Regions from separate parts of the Pseudomonas sp. YH-1 genome, predicted to be linked through region 1. Evidence: predicted binding sites of a transcription regulator. Region 1 holds the regulator's gene; each other region holds the start of a gene.

The links. Region 1 encodes FliA, which starts transcription of late flagellar genes. Its sites were predicted from a motif close to CTAAAGTTTNNNNNNNNNNNGCCGNTAA; they were not measured.
Region 2: ACKI1H_RS21455 (methyl-accepting chemotaxis protein) is a predicted target of FliA. The motif match lies at 3,053-3,080, and genes of this name have one in related genera.
Region 3: ACKI1H_RS11305 (methyl-accepting chemotaxis protein) is a predicted target of FliA. The motif match lies at 3,833-3,860, and genes of this name have one in related genera.

What each region holds. Positions count from the first base shown of each region.
Region 1 is NZ_CP178184.1:5,639,495-5,644,970, forward strand. Features, by position in the region: gene ACKI1H_RS25740 (chemotaxis protein CheA) at 1-914, opposite strand, end outside; gene ACKI1H_RS25745 (protein phosphatase CheZ) at 946-1,728, opposite strand; gene ACKI1H_RS25750 (chemotaxis response regulator CheY) at 1,747-2,121, opposite strand; gene fliA (RNA polymerase sigma factor FliA) at 2,319-3,068, opposite strand; gene fleN (flagellar synthesis regulator FleN) at 3,065-3,892, opposite strand; gene flhF (flagellar biosynthesis protein FlhF) at 4,057-5,367, opposite strand; gene flhA (flagellar biosynthesis protein FlhA) at 5,383-5,476, opposite strand, start outside.
Region 2 is NZ_CP178184.1:4,673,319-4,678,794, forward strand. Features, by position in the region: gene nuoN (NADH-quinone oxidoreductase subunit NuoN) at 1-185, shown strand, start outside; gene ACKI1H_RS21445 (AI-2E family transporter) at 353-1,420, opposite strand; gene ACKI1H_RS21450 (Na+/H+ antiporter family protein) at 1,511-2,830, opposite strand; gene ACKI1H_RS21455 (methyl-accepting chemotaxis protein) at 3,123-5,267, shown strand.
Region 3 is NZ_CP178184.1:2,387,407-2,392,882, forward strand. Features, by position in the region: gene ACKI1H_RS11300 (methyl-accepting chemotaxis protein) at 1-1,513, opposite strand, end outside; gene ACKI1H_RS11305 (methyl-accepting chemotaxis protein) at 1,898-3,793, opposite strand; gene ACKI1H_RS11310 (Flp family type IVb pilin) at 3,943-4,128, opposite strand; gene cpaB (Flp pilus assembly protein CpaB) at 4,506-5,420, shown strand; gene ACKI1H_RS11320 (type II and III secretion system protein family protein) at 5,436-5,476, shown strand, end outside.

The DNA.
Region 1 (5,476 bases):
GGCTCTTCCTTTGCGCCGGTGAACTGGCCTTTGCCGTGCAGTTCGTCGAGCAGCTTCTCGAATTCGTCGTCGGTGATGTTGTCGTCGCCGCCGGCCGCCGGAGCTTCCTCGGCTTTCTTCTCGGCAACAGGTTCGGCAGGAGCAGGGGCTTGTTCCTTGGCACCAGTGAACTGGCCCTTGCCGTGCAACTGGTCGAGCAGTGCTTCGAACTCGTCGTCGCTGATCTCGTCACCAGAAGCTGCGGCCGGCGTCTCGGCAGCAGGTGCCGGAGCCACGCTGACGGGTTCCTTGGCAGCAGCGCTGAACTGGCCCTTGCCATGCAGCTGGTCGAGCAGCGCTTCGAATTCGTCGTCGGTGATGTCGTCGCCACCCGCGCCAACCGGCGCGGCAGGTGCCTCGGCGGCAGGCTCGAGGGCATCCATCAGCTGCTCGAACTCGGCGTCGGTGATGTCGCCATAAGCGGCCGGAGCTTCTTCCGCAACGGGCTCGGCAACGGTAGCCGCGGGAGCCTCGGCAGGAGCGGCGTTCGGGTCAGCCAGGCGCGACAGCGCGGCCAGCAGCTCGGGAGTCGCCGGCGTCGGCTCTTCCGCGTCACGCACCTGCTGGAACATGACGTTGACGGTATCCAGCGCCTGCAGCATCACGTCCATCAGCTCGGCATCCACGCGGCGTTCGCCCTTGCGCAGCATGTCGAACACGTTCTCGGCGATGTGGCAGCACTCCACCAGCGCATTCAGCTGGAGGAAGCCGGCACCACCTTTGACGGTATGGAACCCACGGAAGATTGCATTGAGCAGGTCCATGTCATCCGGGCGGCTTTCCAGCTCGACCAGTTGTTCGGACAGTAGCTCGAGAATCTCGCCGGCCTCCACCAGGAAGTCCTGGAGGATTTCGTCATCGGCGTCGAAGCTCATTCGGTGCTCCCTCTACAGCGTCAGCGGACGCTTAAAAACCAAGGCTGGACAACAGGTCATCGACATCGTCCTGACCGGATACGACGTCCTTTCTTGTATCGGCAGCAATCTGCGGACCTTCACCCTTGGACGATCTTTCTTTTTCCACCGCGTCGCGCATGCTCTCGTGGTCATGCTCGATGCCGGCGTAGCGATCGACCTGTCCCGCCATCCAGACCAGCTTCACCAGGTTCGACTCGACCTCGGTCACCAGCTTGGTGACGCGCTTGATCACCTGCCCGGTGAGGTCCTGGAAGTCCTGCGCGAGCAGGATGTCGTTCAGGTGCGCGGAGAGCTTGCGGCTGTCCTGGGCGCTGATGTAGAGGAACTGCTCGACACGCTTGGCCAGGTCACGGAAGGCCTCGGGGCCCAGTTCGCGACGCATGAACCGCGACCAGTCTTCCTGCAGTTCCTTGGCCTGGGTCTCGATGTGCATGACCACCGGGGTGCACTCTTCCACCAGGTCCATGGTGCGGTTGGCCGCTTTCTCGGTCATCGTCACCACGTAGGACAGGCGATCAGTGGCGTCGGCGATCTGCGAGACTTCCTGGGCACGCGGAGAGCTGGGGTCGATCTGGAAGTTGACGATGGCGTTGTGCAGCTCACGGGTGAGCTTGCCCACTTCCTGGTAAAGCCCACGATCGCGCGCCTGGTTGAGCTCGGAGATCAGTTGCACGGCGGTCTGCACGTCGCCCTGCTCGAGGCATTCGACCAACTCGCGCGCGTGTTTTTTCAGGGTCGACTCGAAGTCACCCGCGGATTCGTTGAAATCCATGACGCCCTCTTGTCAGCCTCAGCTGCCGACCCGCTCGAAAATCTTCTCGATCTTTTCTTTCAGCACCTGAGCGGTGAAAGGCTTGACCACATAGCCGTTGACCCCGGCCTGGGCCGCTTCGATGATCTGGTCGCGCTTGGCTTCGGCGGTGACCATCAGCACTGGCAGGTGCTTCAGACGCTCGTCGGCGCGGACCGCACGAAGCAGGTCGATGCCGGTCATGCCAGGCATGTTCCAGTCGGTAACGAGGAAGTCGAAGTTGCCGCTGTGCAGCATCGGCAGCGCAGTGGTGCCGTCGTCGGCCTCTGCGGTGTTGGTGAACCCCAGGTCCCGCAGGAGGTTCTTGATGATGCGCCTCATCGTGGAAAAGTCGTCCACGATGAGAATTTTCATGTTCTTGTCCAAACCTGCCTCCATCGATACCAAACGCGCCCTGGCGGGCGTGCCGTCAATTCATCGAGCGCCGTGCGCTCTTTGCGGTGGGCGCGTCAAAGGAACGTCACCCAAAAATTCGTAAGCCTATAACTTGCCTAAGGAAAATCCCTTCAGCACCGCCCCACAGAGGCAGCCGACGCGAAACTACCCGATGCTCAGCGCGCGCGCCACTCCGCCAGACGCGAGCGCAGGCGCGCGGCGCACTGGCTGTGCAGCTGGCTGACGCGGGATTCGCTGACGCCCAGCACTTCGCCGATCTCCTTGAGGTTGAGCTCCTCGTCGTAGTACAGGGCCAGTACCAGCCGCTCACGCTCGGGCAGCTTGCTGATGGCATCGGCCAGGGCGGCCTGGAAGCGTTCGTCTTCCAGCCCGTGGGACGGCTCGTTCTCGTGGTGCGAGGCGTCTTCGGCAAAGCCGCTGCCCTGGTCGCCGTCCTGCAACATGTCATCGAAGCTGTACAGACGGCTGCCCTGGGTGTCGCTGAGGATGCCGTAATAATCTTCGAGGCTCATATTGAGTTCGGCAGCAACCTCCTGATCTTTAGCGTCGCGTCCGGTGCGCGCTTCGACGGCGCGGATCGCATCACTGACCATGCGGGTGTTGCGGTGGACCGAACGCGGGGCCCAGTCGCCCTTGCGCACCTCATCGAGCATGGCGCCACGGATGCGGATGCCGGCGTAGGTTTCGAAGCTCGCACCCTTGCCCTGGTCGTACTTCTTCGCTGCCTCCAGCAGGCCGATCATGCCGGCCTGCATCAGGTCCTCCACCTGCACGCTGGCCGGCAGGCGGCCGAGCAGGTGGTAGGCGATGCGCTTCACCAGCGGGGCGTGTTTCTGGATCAGCAGTTCCTGGGAGTTGTGCGCCTGTGCCTTGCTGTACATACGCGCTCCGGAGGCCGCGGTCATACGGCCGAACCCGTGGGATGTTGCACCAGGCGCTCGACGAAGAACTCCAGGTGCCCTCGTGGGTTGGCCGGCAGCGGCCAGCTGTCGACCTTCTGCGCCACCGCACGGAAGGCCAGGGAAGCCTTGCTGCGCGGGAACGCCTCATACACCGAACGCTGCTTCTGCACCGCCTTGCGCACCGACTCGTCGTAGGGAATGGCGCCGACGTACTGCAGCGCCACATCCAGGAAGCGGTCGGTGACCTTGGTCAGCTTGGCGAACAGATTGCGGCCTTCCTGGGGACTGTGGGCCATGTTCGCCAGCACGCGGAAACGGGTCATGCCGTAGTCGCGGTTGAGCAGCTTGATCAAAGCGTAGGCATCGGTGATGGACGTGGGTTCATCACAAACGACCAGCAGCACTTCCTGGGCGGCACGAACGAAGCTCACCACCGAGTCACCGATGCCGGCGGCGGTGTCCACCACCAGCACGTCGATGTTGTCGCTGATGTCGCTGAAGGCCTGGATCAGGCCGGCGTGCTGCATCGGCGTGAGGTGCACCATGCTCTGGGTGCCCGAGGCCGCCGGAACGATGCGGATGCCACCGGGGCCCTGGAGGATCACGTCGCGCAGGTCGCATTCGCCTTCGATCACGTCGGCCAGCGTCCGCTTGGGCGACAGCCCCAGCAGCACGTCGACGTTGGCCAGGCCCAGGTCGGCGTCCAGCAGCATGACGCGGCGGCCGAGATCGGCCAGCGCCAGCGACAGGTTCACCGACACGTTGGTCTTGCCTACGCCACCCTTGCCACCGGTGACTGCGATTACCTGAACCGGATGCATACCCATATCAATACCTTGTCTCGTCGTTCGACCGTCACGCTTCTGGCGTTTCGGCTAATCCGGTTGCAGTGCTCTACCGCCTCCGGCGCTCGCGGATCGTCTTGCAGAGCATCCGCATCGCTTGGGCGGCTCAACCGGCCGCCCCATGCCCCACACGGGGCTCACAATCTTCAGCTGGCGCGACGCACCGGCTGTTGGTAAAGACCGGCGAACATGTCCGCCATGGCGTCCTCGCAGGGCTCGTCGGGCGACTGCAGGCTCACCGCACGACTCACCAGTTGGTGCGCGCGTGCCACATGCAGGTCGTCCGGGATCTTCGGCCCGTCAGCCAGATAGGCTACCGGTAGATGCTGGCTGATAGCCAGAGCCAGAGCTTCGCCGAGGCTTCCGGCTTCGTCCAGTTTGGTCAGGATGCACCCGGCCAGCCCACAGGAACGATAGTTCTGCCAGGCGGACTTGAGTACCTGACTCTGGCTGGTCGCCGCCAACACGAGGTAATTCTTCACGTTCAGGCTCAGCGACGACAACGCTTCGAGCTGCATGCGCAGCGCCGGATCATTGGCGGGCAGGCCGGCAGTGTCGATCAGCACCAGACGCTTGCGCGCCAGGGGCGCCATGGCCTGGATCAGCGACTGGCCCGGATCGACCAGGGTCACCGGCACATTGAGAATGCGGCCGAGGGTCTTGATCTGCTCCTGCGCACCGATGCGGAAACTGTCCATGGACACCAGGGCGATGCTCTGCGCGCCGTATTTGAGGACGTAGCGGGCAGCCAGCTTGGCCAGGGTGGTGGTCTTGCCCATGCCAGCCGGGCCGACCAGGGCGATCACGCCGCCCTGCTCCAGCAGGTCGATTTCCGGGGTATTGATCGAGCGCGCCAGATGCGCCAGCAGCATGCGCCAGGCCTGCTTCGGGTCGGCGATGGAAGCCACGCGCTCCAGCAGGTTGCGCGACAGGTCGGCCGGCAGCCCCATGCGTTGCAGGCGACGCCACAGGCCGGCCTGTTTCGGACGCTGGTTCTGCAGCTGGTTCCAGGCGATGGAGCCCAGCTGCACTTCGATCAGCTCGCGCAGGCCGTTGAGTTCGAAACGCATGGCTTCCAGCGCCTGCTGGCCGACAGCGGCCGGCGCCGGGGCAGCCGGTGCGTCCATGGCTGCGGCCAGTGTCTCGGCAGCACTGCGACGCGGCTTCTCGGTGCCGTACATTTGACGGTCCTTGCGCACGCCATCGCTGGCACGGGCGGGAGCCGACAGATCGGCCTTGGCCTGGGCGATCTTCGCCTGGGTCTTGCGCAGCTCGGCTTCCAGCGCCGGGTTCGGCTTGCTGGCCGCCACCGGGGCCTGGTAATCCAGCGCCGCAGTCAGCTCAACGCCACCGGCGACACGGCGATTGCCGATGATCGCGGCGTCCGGGCCCAGCTCGTCACGGACCAGTTTCATGGCCTGACGCATATCAGCGGCGAAGAAGCGTTTTACCTGCATGGCCTTGGACCTCAATCAGTTCTGCCCAACAGTGGCGACAATCGTGACTTGTTTGTTGTCGGGGATTTCCTGGTAAGCCAGCACGTTCATGGTGGGAACCGCCATCCGG
Region 2 (5,476 bases), 970 kb from region 1:
TCATGGTGACCATGTTCCTGGTCGAACCGAACATGAAGCGCCACGACGCTCCCCTGGACTGGGCCCAGCGCGCCGGCGGCATCATGCTGGTAGCCATCGCCCTGCTCGCCTTCTTCCTCGGCGTCTACCCGCAACCGCTGCTGGACATCCTCCAGCACAGCGGCCTGGTAGCCGTCGCCGGCTAAGGTCTACAGGCAACAAAAAACCCCGCTTCGGCGGGGTTTTTTGTTGGGCGGGAATCAGGAGATACCGGCTTTTCGTAGGATGGGTGGAGCGCAGCGATACCCATGCTGCTGGCGCACGTCATTGATGGGTATCGCTTCGCTCCACGCCATCCTACAAGGTTCGCGCCCTACTCTACCGGGTTGGGTGCTTCCTCTACTCGGCCGGTGAACAGGTCCCAGGATGCCATGAACAGCGCCGCGATCAGCGGGCCGATGACGAAGCCATTGAGGCCGAACAGCGACATGCCGCCGAGGGTGGAGATCAGCACTACATAGTCGGGCATCTTGGTGTCCTTGCCGACCAGGATCGGACGCAGGATGTTGTCCACCAGACCGATCACCACCACGCAGAACAGCGTCAGCACCACACCCTGCCAGATCGCCCCGGTGAGCAGGAAGTAAGCCGCCACCGGCACCCAGATCAGCCCCGCGCCGATGGCCGGCAGCAACGAGAGGAAGGCCATCAGCGTGCCCCAGAGCAACGAGCCCTGGATGCCGAGGAACCAGAAGATCAGGCCGCCCAACGCACCCTGAGTCGCGGCGACGGCGATGTTGCCCTTTACCGTGGCACGGATCACCGTGGTGAACTTGGCGAACAGATGCTGCTTGTGCTCCCCGCTCAGCGGCACCGCCTGCTTGATCCGCTTGCCCAGTGTCGGGCCATCACGCAGGAGGAAGAACAGCAGGTACAGCATGATGCCGAAGCTGATGACGAACTCGAAGGTGTTCTGGCCGATGCTGAAGGCCTTGGTGGCCACCAGTTGGCTGGCCTGCATCGCGCCCGCCGAAAGCTTTTCCTGCAGGCTGGACAGGTCCGCCAGGTCGAAGCGCTCCAGCAACTGGTGCGCCCAGCCTGGCAACGCGGCGACTGCCTGCTGGTAGTAGGTGATGAAGTTCAGCTCGCCCGACTTCAACCGCTGGTAGACGGTCGCGCCCTCTTGTACCAGCGCACCGGCAATGAAGGTCACCGGCAGGATCACGATCAGAAAGCAGACGGCGAGGGAAATCAGCGCAGCGAGGTTGTTGCGCCCGTTGAGTTTCACCCGCAGGCGGCGCTGCAACGGGGCAAAGATGATCGCCAGGATGGTGCCCCAGAAGACTGCCCCGTAGAACGGCAGCAGGATCCAGCCGAAGGCCAGTGTGACGACCAGCAGCAGGGCGAGGAACGTCCGGTATTCCAGTTTCGATTCGAACATGAGCGGGTCCGTGGGTGGGAAACCTGCTCATTAGTCAGCAGTTGGCCTGCCGAGTGCAACTTTCCGTGCGCGATGGCCCGTTACAGAGCCCTACAACACCATCGCTGCGACCCAGCCGAAGACCAGCAGCGGCAGGTTGTAGTGCAGGAAGGTCGGCACCACGGTGTCCCAGATGTGATTGTGCTGGCCGTCCACATTCAGGCCGGAGGTTGGGCCCAGGGTGGAATCCGAGGCCGGCGAACCCGCGTCACCCAACGCGCCTGCCGTGCCAACGATGCTGACAATGGCCAGTGGACTGAAGCCCAGGTGCACCGCCAGCGGCACGAAGATCGCCGCGATGATCGGTACCGTGGAGAAGGACGAGCCAATCCCCATGGTCACCAGCAGGCCCACCAGCAGCATCATGAAGGCGCCCAGCGCCTTGCTGCTGCCGATCCAACCGGCAGCGCTGTCCACCAGGCTGGAAACCTGTCCGGTAGCAGTCATCACTGCCGCAAAGCCCTGCGCAGCGATCATGATGAAGCCGATCATGGCCATCATCTTCATGCCTTCGGTGAACAGGTCGTCCGCTTCCTTCCAGCGCACCACGCCGGACAGCGAGAACACCAGGAAACCCACCAACGCACCGAGGATCATCGAATCCAGCAACAGTTGCACGGCAAAGGCCGCCGCAACCGCGACGCCGGCCACCAGCAGACTCATCTTGCTGTAGGGCGTGTCGACTCGCTCGGCCTGCTCGATACGCTCCAGATCGTACTCGCGCTTGCGCCGGTAGCTGAAGAGCACCGCGATCAGCAGGCCGCAAACCATGCCCAGCGCCGGGATCAGCATGGCTTGGGTGACGTTGATGCCGCTGACGTCCACGCCCGCGCGTTGCACGTTGGCCAGCAGGATCTGATTCAGGAAGATGTTGCCGAAGCCCACCGGCAGGAACATGTAGGGGGTGATCAGGCCGAAGGTGATGACGCAGGCGATCAGCCGACGGTCGATCTGCAGGCGCGTGAGCACATAGAGCAACGGTGGCACCAGCAGTGGGATGAACGCGATGTGGATCGGCAGGATGTTCTGCGAGGAGATCGCCACCACCAGCAGCAGGGCGACCATCATCCACTTGAAGCCATTGGAGCCGTTCGCCTCGTGCCGGCCAAGCATGGCCAGGGCACGGTCAGCGAGCGCGTGCGCCATTCCGGAGCGCGCGATGGCTACGGCGAAGGCACCCAGCATGGCGTAGGACAGCGCCACGGTCGCACCGGCACCCAGCCCGTCGTTGAATGCCTTGAGCGTACCGTCCATGCCCAGGCCGCCCAGCAAACCACCCGCTACTGCTCCGGCGATCAGTGCGACCACCACGTGCACGCGACACAGGCTCAGCACCAGCATCAGGCCAATGGCGATCAGCACCGCATTCATTTTCACCACTCCTCTCACGGATCGCCGCGCCAGCGCGCGGGCAAAAGGCGCGCACTCTGCCAAACCCCTGTCGGGCTGTCAAAACCCTTGTCGAATCAAGACGTTTCCAGAATAGCCCGGCGGGATTTTCACCGTAGTGCGCACGTTTTTTGCCTGAAAGTCGCCACTCGTCGTAACGGCACACCAGAATCGCCTGTTTTCCGGCGTTTCGCCCCGTCACGGGTCAAGAAGCTGCGGGAAAGGCCGATATACAGGGCATTCCCAGGCTTAGTTCAAACAAGGATTCCCCTCCATGCTCCTGCGCCGTCTCTCCATCCAGTGGAAGATCACGTTGCTTGCCGGGCTCTGCCTTCTCGGCGTCGTCTCGCTGCTCTCCGGCTTGTCCGTCTATCGCACGCAACACAGCACCTCGCTGGTCAAGCAATCGAGCACTGAAATGCTCAACGAGGCAGCGCAGGCCCGCCTGCAATCGCGCGGCGAAGTCCAGGCCATGCGCATCCAGCGCTACATCATGGATGCCTACCAATACGGCAAGGGCTTCTCGCGGCAGGTCCTGTTCCTGCGCGACCAGGCGCAGAAGCGCTTCCTCGACGCCTACGACCTGCGCGAGGACCTGACCCGCCAGGTGAAGACCGCACTGGAAGGCAACCCCGAGCTGCTGGGCCTCTATGTCGCCTTCGAGCCGGACGCGCTGGACGGCAAGGACAAGCTCTTCGCCGGCCAGGGCGAACTGGGCGGCAACGACGCCGGGCGCTTCTCCATCTACTGGTCGCAGGCTACGCCGGGCCATCTGGAGTCCGAAGCCATGGCCGAGTCGCTGCTGCAGGACACCAGCCCCGGCCCGAGCGGCAGCGCTTACAACGCCTGGTTCACCTGCCCCAAGACCACCGGCCAGCCGTGCGTGCTCGACCCGTACTTCGACGACGTCGGCAACAAGAAGATGCTGATGACCAGCATCGCCTTCCCGCTGGAGCTGGACGGCAAGGTCATCGGCGTCATGGGCCTGGACATCAGCATGGAGAAGCTGCAGGAAATCGCCGTGGAAGGCAGCCAGGAACTCTACGAAGGCCAGGGCCGAGTCAGCATCGTCAGCGCCGCCGGCCTGCTGGCCGGCCACAGCGCAGACGCCAGCAAGCTGAGCAAGAAGCTTCAGGAGGTCTACCCGAACCAGGGCACCGACCTGTTGCAGGCAATCGCCGCCAACCATGAGCAGGTCTTCCACCAGGACGATCAACTGCGCGTCGTCGAGCCACTGCAACCAATCCCCGGCTCCAAGCCCTGGGGCGTGCTGCTGGAGGTTCCGCAGAACGTCCTGCTCGGCCCGGCCATCGAACTGCAGAACGAACTGGATAACCAGAGCGTGCAGGGTACCGTCTCACAACTCGGCTTCGGCTTGGTCGCCATCCTGATCGGCCTGTTCGCCATGTGGCTCACCGCCCGTGGCGTAACCCGCCCGATCCTCAACGTTGCTGCCATGCTGCGCAACATCGCCAGCGGCGAGGGCGACCTGACCAAGCGCCTGGACTACAGCGGCAAGGACGAGCTGGGCGAGCTGGCTGGCTGGTTCAACCGCTTCCTCGACAAGCTGCAGCCGATCATCCGCGACGTGAAATCCTCGGTGCAGGACGCCCGCGCCACGGCCGACCAGTCCTCGGAGATCGCCAGCCAGACCAGCGCCGGCATGCAGCAGCAATTCCGCGAAGTCGACCAGGTCGCCACCGCCTCGCAAGAGATGAGCGCCACCGCCCACGACGTCGCCAACAGTGCTGCCATGGCCGCCGACGCCGCCCGTGGCGCCGACGGGGCAACCCGCGATGGCCTCAATGTCATCGACAACACCACCCGCCTGATCGATGAGCTCGCCAGTGACATGAGCAGCGCCATGAGCCAGGTCGAAGGGTTGGCGGCGAGCAGTGAACAGATCGGTTCGGTGCTGGAAGTGATCCGCGGCATCGCCGAGCAGACCAACCTGCTGGCCCTCAACGCCGCCATCGAAGCGGCCCGCGCCGGTGAAGCCGGCCGCGGCTTCGCGGTGGTCGCCGACGAGGTACGCAACCTTGCCAAGCGCACTCAGGATTCGGTGGAGGAAATCCGCCAGGTCATCGAGGGCCTGCAGAACGGCACCCGTGACGTGGTTGGCGCGATGAGCAACAGCCATCGCCAGGCGCAGGACAGCGTGTCCCAGGTCGAGCAGGCCGTGGCCGCGCTGAAACGCATCGGCGATGCGGTGGGTGTGATCACCGACATGAACCTGCAGATTGCCAGCGCCGCCGAGGAGCAAAGTGCGGTGGCCGAGGAGATCAACCGCAACGTGGCGGGGATTCGTGATGTGACCGAATCGCTGTCGAGCCAGGCGCAGGAGTCGGCGCAGGTCAGCCAGTCGCTGAACAAGCTGGCCAACCATCAGCAGGGGTTGATGGATCAATTCAGGGTCTAGAGGTCTTCCCAAGGCGTGTCAGAGACTCGTCTTCACTTCGGGGAAGATCCCGTTCGCGGGGAGCCAGCCCCATGAGACAGAATTCCTGCACCATTTGTCTCCTGCGGGCGCGGGTCTCGGTAGATGCCGGAGAGGGAACTTCGGTTTCTGCGCGATAATGCGACTGCAAGCAGGCATCGGCTTCGGCGCCCGATAGAGTCTGCGCGGAA
Region 3 (5,476 bases), 3.3 Mb from region 1:
CGAGGTTGCGCACCTCGTCCGCCACCACAGCGAAGCCACGGCCGGCTTCACCGGCACGGGCGGCCTCGATGGCGGCGTTCAGGGCCAGCAGGTTGGTCTGCTCGGAGATGCCCTTGATCACTTCGAGGATCTGCCCGATGTTCACCGTGCGGCTGTTCAGCGCTTCGATGTTGGCGCAGGCCGAGCTGATCTTGTCGGACAACAGGTTCATCGCACTGATGGTCTGCTCCACCACCTGACGGCCGTCGCCGGCCTGGTGCGAGGCGTCGGTGGCGTGGTGGGACGCGTCGGCGGCGTTGCGGGCGATTTCCTGGGCGGCAGCGCCCAGTTCGTTGATCGCCGCGGCCACACTATTGGTGCGATTGGATTGCTCGTCGGAGTTGCTCATGGACGAATTGGAGGCGTTCACCACCAGTTGCGAGACGTCGTGCAACTGGCGTGCGGTGGAAGCCACCTCGCGAATCGATTCGTGGATGCGCTCGACGAAGCGGTTGAAGGCATTGCCCAGCACGCCAAACTCGTCGTTGCTGGCGACCTTCAGGCGCTTGGTCAGGTCGCCTTCGCCCTGGGCGATGTCTTCCATGGCGCGGCCCATGGTGGTCAGCGGCTGCATCAGCACGCGGATCAGCATGCCCAGCAGGAGCAGGATGGCGACGATGGCGATGGCGGCGGCAACGATGGCCGATGCGCGGAACTTGCTCAGCATGGAGTAGGCGGCGTCCTTGTCGATGGACAGGCCGATGTACCAGTTCACCGACGGCAGGCCCTTCACCTGGGTGAAGCTGAGGATGCGCGTGTGGCCATTGAGCTCGGCCTCGCTGAAGCCGCCGCCGATCTTCGGGGTGTTCTGCGGGTAGATGTCGGAGAGAGACTTCATGATGAAGCTCTTGTCCGGGTGCACCAGGATCTTGCCGTCACCGCTGACCAGGAAGGCGTAGCCCATGCCGCTGAAGTCCAGCGAGTTGATGATCTGTACCAGGGTCTGCAGGCCGAGGTCGCCGCCGACCACGCCCACGGTCTTGCCAGCGGCGCGGGCCGGGGTGGCCACGGTCATGATCAGCTCCTGGGTGGCTGCGTCGATGTACGGCTCGGTCAGCGTAGTGCCGCCGGCCGCGACGGCATCCTTGTACCAGGGGCGGGTGCGAGGGTCGTAACCGTCAGGCATGGCGCTGTTGGGGCGCATGGTGAAGGTGCCGTCTTCCTGGCCCAGGTAGGTGAAGTTGAAGGTCTTGCGCAGGGTGTCCTGCTCCAGCAGCTCGCTCAGGTGTTCCGGCGTGCTGTCGCGGGCGATGGTCTGCGCAGTGCTTTCGATCAGCAGCAGTCGGCCGCTCAGCCAGTTCTGGATATTGCTGGCGCTCACGTCGCCCATTTCCCGCAGATAATCCTCGAGGTCCTCGCGGATCGCGTTGCGCTGCAGGTAGTCGTTGTAGAGGGTGAAGAGGGCGAATGCCGAGAAAACAACAAGCGAGGCGGCCAGAAGGATCTTATGGCTGAATTTCAGGCTCTTGATCATGCTGCGAGTCCGGAAGTAGTGGGATGCCTGAACGGCGTTGGTCCGGGCGACAGATCCGGTGTCGCCGCAGAACGTCCGTCCCCTTGGTGTGAAACGGACGGCACCGGCGCGGCGGATAGCCGTGCGGGCGTGGCCGGAACTCCCTTGTGCCGGCGGTGACGACAGGCCCGGTTTGTTGGTTGCTATCAAAGGCCTTCACCCTTGATTTCGGCGTGCGCGAGGGAAGCTTGAAAGAGTCGGACGAACGGTAGAGGTGGCTCTGTGGCGGGTGTTTCAGCGCTGATACAGGTGTGTTGACACGGCCCCTGTGCAAGCGGCGTCTGCTTCTGGATAGCTCGCGAAAAAAAAGGCGCCCGAAGGCGCCTTTTTCATCCGTGCTGAAAATCAGATGCGGAAGCTGTCCACCAGGTGACGCAGGCGGCCAGCCTGGTTCTCCAGGTCGGCGCAGGCGCGCAGGGTGGCTTGCAGGTTCTCCACGCCTTCCTGGTTCAGGGTGTTGATCTCGGTAATGTCCATGTTCAGCGAGTCGACCACGGCGGTCTGTTCCTCAGTGGCGGTGGCCACCGACTGGTTCATCGAGTCGATCTCGCCGATGCGGTGGGTGACGCTGGCCAGGCGCTCGCCGGCGCGGTTGGCGATTTCCACGCTCTCCAGGCTGTAGCGCTGGCTTTCGGTCATGGTGTCCACGGCCTCGCGAGCGCCGACCTGCAACTCCTCGATCATCTTCTGGATTTCCTGCGCGGACTCCTGGGCGCGGTGCGCCAGGTTGCGCACCTCGTCCGCCACCACAGCGAAGCCACGGCCCGCTTCACCGGCGCGGGCGGCCTCGATGGCGGCGTTCAGGGCCAGCAGGTTGGTCTGCTCGGAGATGCCCTTGATCACTTCGAGGATCTGCCCGATGTTCACCGTGCGGCTATTCAGCGCTTCGATGTTGGCGCAGGCCGAGCTGATCTTGTCCGACAGCAGGTTCATCGCGCTGATGGTCTGTTCCACCACCTGACGACCGTCGCCGGCCTGGTGCGAGGCGTCGGTGGCGTGGTGGGACGCGTCGGCGGCGTTGCGGGCGATTTCCTGGGCGGCAGCGCCCAGCTCGTTGATCGCTGCGGCCACGCTGTTGGTGCGATTGGCCTGCTCGTCGGAGTTGCTCATGGAGGAGTTGGAGGCGTTCACCACCAGTTGCGAGACGTCGTGCAGCTGGCGTGCGGTGGAGGCCACCTCACGGATGGACTCGTGGATACGCTCGACGAAGCGATTGAAGGCGTTGGCCAGCACACCGAATTCGTCGTTGCTGGCGACCTGCAGGCGCTTGGTCAGGTCGCCTTCGCCTTGAGCGATGTCCTGCATGGCGCGGCCCATGTCGGTCAGCGGTGCCATCAGCACGCGGATCAGCATGCCGAGCAGGAGCAGGATGGCGACGATGGCGATGACGGTGGCGATGATGGCGGTGTTGCGGAAGTCGCTGAGCATCGCGTAGGCGGAGTCCTTGTTGAGCACCAGTGCGACGTACCAGGTCACTCCCGGCAGGCCCTTCACCGGAGTCATGGAGACCAGTTGGTCTTCGCCGTTGATGCTGACTTCCTGCACGCCCGGCTGCACCTTGGGTGCGCCTTGCTGGTAGACCTCGCCGAGGCTCTTGAAGATCAGGCTGCTGTCCGGGTGCAGGAGGATCTTGCCGGCGTCGCTGACCAGGAAGGCGTAGCCGTCGCCGTCGAACTTCAGCGAGTTGATGATCGCGGTGATGGTTTCCAGCTTCATGTCGCCGGCCGCCACGCCAACCAGTTGGCCGTTGCGCATGACCGGCATGGACATGGCGAGGATCTGCTCGTTGGTCCCCGCATCCAGGAAGGGCTCGGTGACGATCAAGCGGCCTGCGGCCACGGCGTCCTTGTACCAGCCGCGGGTGCGCGGGTCATAGCCATCGGGCATCGGTGCGTAGGGCCGCATGGTGAACACGCCGCTGGCGGCTTCACCCAGGTAGACCGATTCGAAGTTCTTCTGGAATACCTGCTGTTCCAGGATGTGCTGGATACGTTCAGGTGTTGGCTCGCCGTCGGCCAGCTGTGCGGCCTCGGCCTCCACCAGTTGGATGCGTCCTTCCAGCCAACTCTGGATGTTGCTGGCGGTCAGGCTGCCGACCTCGGAGAGGTAGGATTCGGTGTCGGAGTGGATGGCCTCGCGCTGGCGGAAATCGTTGAAGAAAATGAAACAGGCGAAGGCGAAGGTGACCACGAGAGAGGCTGCCAGGAGGATCTTCCTGGAGAAGGACAGCGAACGAAGCATCGGTAAAGCATCCTGCTGTAAAACGGGTTTGAGCAGGCTGTATCGGCAGCAGCGGGAAAAACTTTAGTTTAAAAATATAAACCGCATTCCCACACTTGTTGTGGGAATGCGGAATTAATAGGGTTCGATGCGGAAGCAGGTCTTCCGCTTTACTTGATCTCGGTAGAGACCTTTGTGAATACGGCGCTGATGTCAGTGCCCAGGATTTTGGCTGCACCAACGATAGCAACTGCGATAAGCCCGGCAATTACCGCATATTCAATCGCTGTTGCCCCTTCCTTGTCGGCCACAAACGCCTTGGCCATGCAATACAGTTTCAGGGACAGGTTTTTTATTTTCAGGTCCATGGCGGGTGCTCCCTCGAATACCACCGGGGCGGCGCCCCGACTTCATCGTCAGGCTAGGCGTCGTATGGCTGAATGCAATTGTTCAAATAGCGCTAATACCAAAGTTATAGTCATCTCGGCATATAAATAATTGCAGGTCGGAAATTTAACCTGTGCGGTTGACGCTCTAAACACAGCTACTAGATTCAGCCTTGTAACAAGCAGCGTCTGGTTATGAGGAATGATTCTTATCGAAATTTCCCGTCTGGCCGAAACAACAATAAAGGTCTGAAGGAATAGCATCGACGGTGCCGGTGCTGGACCTTCTTACGACAAGGCCGTGGACCTTAGGGTCCGCATCCCCGACCTCACCCAAGGAAGTGGTCATGAATAGCAAGGTGCTGATGGTATTCGCCGGGCTGTTGTTGGTGTGCGCAGGTGTCGTGGGGTACCTGGGGCTTCAGGTTGGCAAGCCGGCCGCGCCGGTAGCCGGTGTCGTGCAGGAGGTTGCGCCGGCGGCGCTGGCCGAGGCGGACAAGCTGCAACGCACCGCCGTGGTGGTGGCTGCCCGTGACCTGCCGGCCCTGGCGGTGATCGGCAAGGAAGACCTCACCGTGGAGATGCTGCGCACGGCCCCAGCGGGCAGCGTTCCCAAGCCTGAAGCCTTGATCGGCCAGCGCGTCTGGGTCGCCGTTCCGGCGGGCAGTATCCTCACCTCCGCCGTCACCGAGCCGGGCGGGCCATTGGCCCGCACCATCCGCCCGGATGAGCGCGCCATGGCCATTGCCGTGGACGAGGTCATCGGCGGCGGCGGCTTCGTACTTCCCGGCGACTATGTCGATGTCATGCTCTTCGTCCAGGATCAGCAGAGCACCGAGCGCAGCCTCAGCGCCCAGGTGGTGCTGCCGGGTGTGCGGGTGCTGACCTACGGCGAGCAGATCGCCGTTTCCACCGATGGCCAGGCACGCAACGCCGGCGACCCCAAGGACAAGACGCCCAAACCGCCGCGTACTGCCGTGCTGGCAGTGCCCGCCGAAGCCGCTTCGCGCCTGATGCTCGCCAGCCAGGCCGGTTCGCTGCGGCTGGCCGTGCGCAGCAAGGACGAGAACCTCTACGAGAAGGAGCAGCAGGGCCGTTATATCCAGGCCTCGCTCGGCGGCGCCTCCAGTCAGCCAATCACCCTCGAGCAACTGATCGGCAAGCCCCGCCAGGCCCCTGCGGTGCGCCAGGTTTCCGCACCACAGGTAAACGCTGGCGTGGTGGTCTACCGCGGCACCACCGTTACCCGTGAAGCACATTGAGCAAGGAGTGCATCGATGTCCAAGCGCTTCATCCTTCCCCTGGTCGCCGTGCTGGC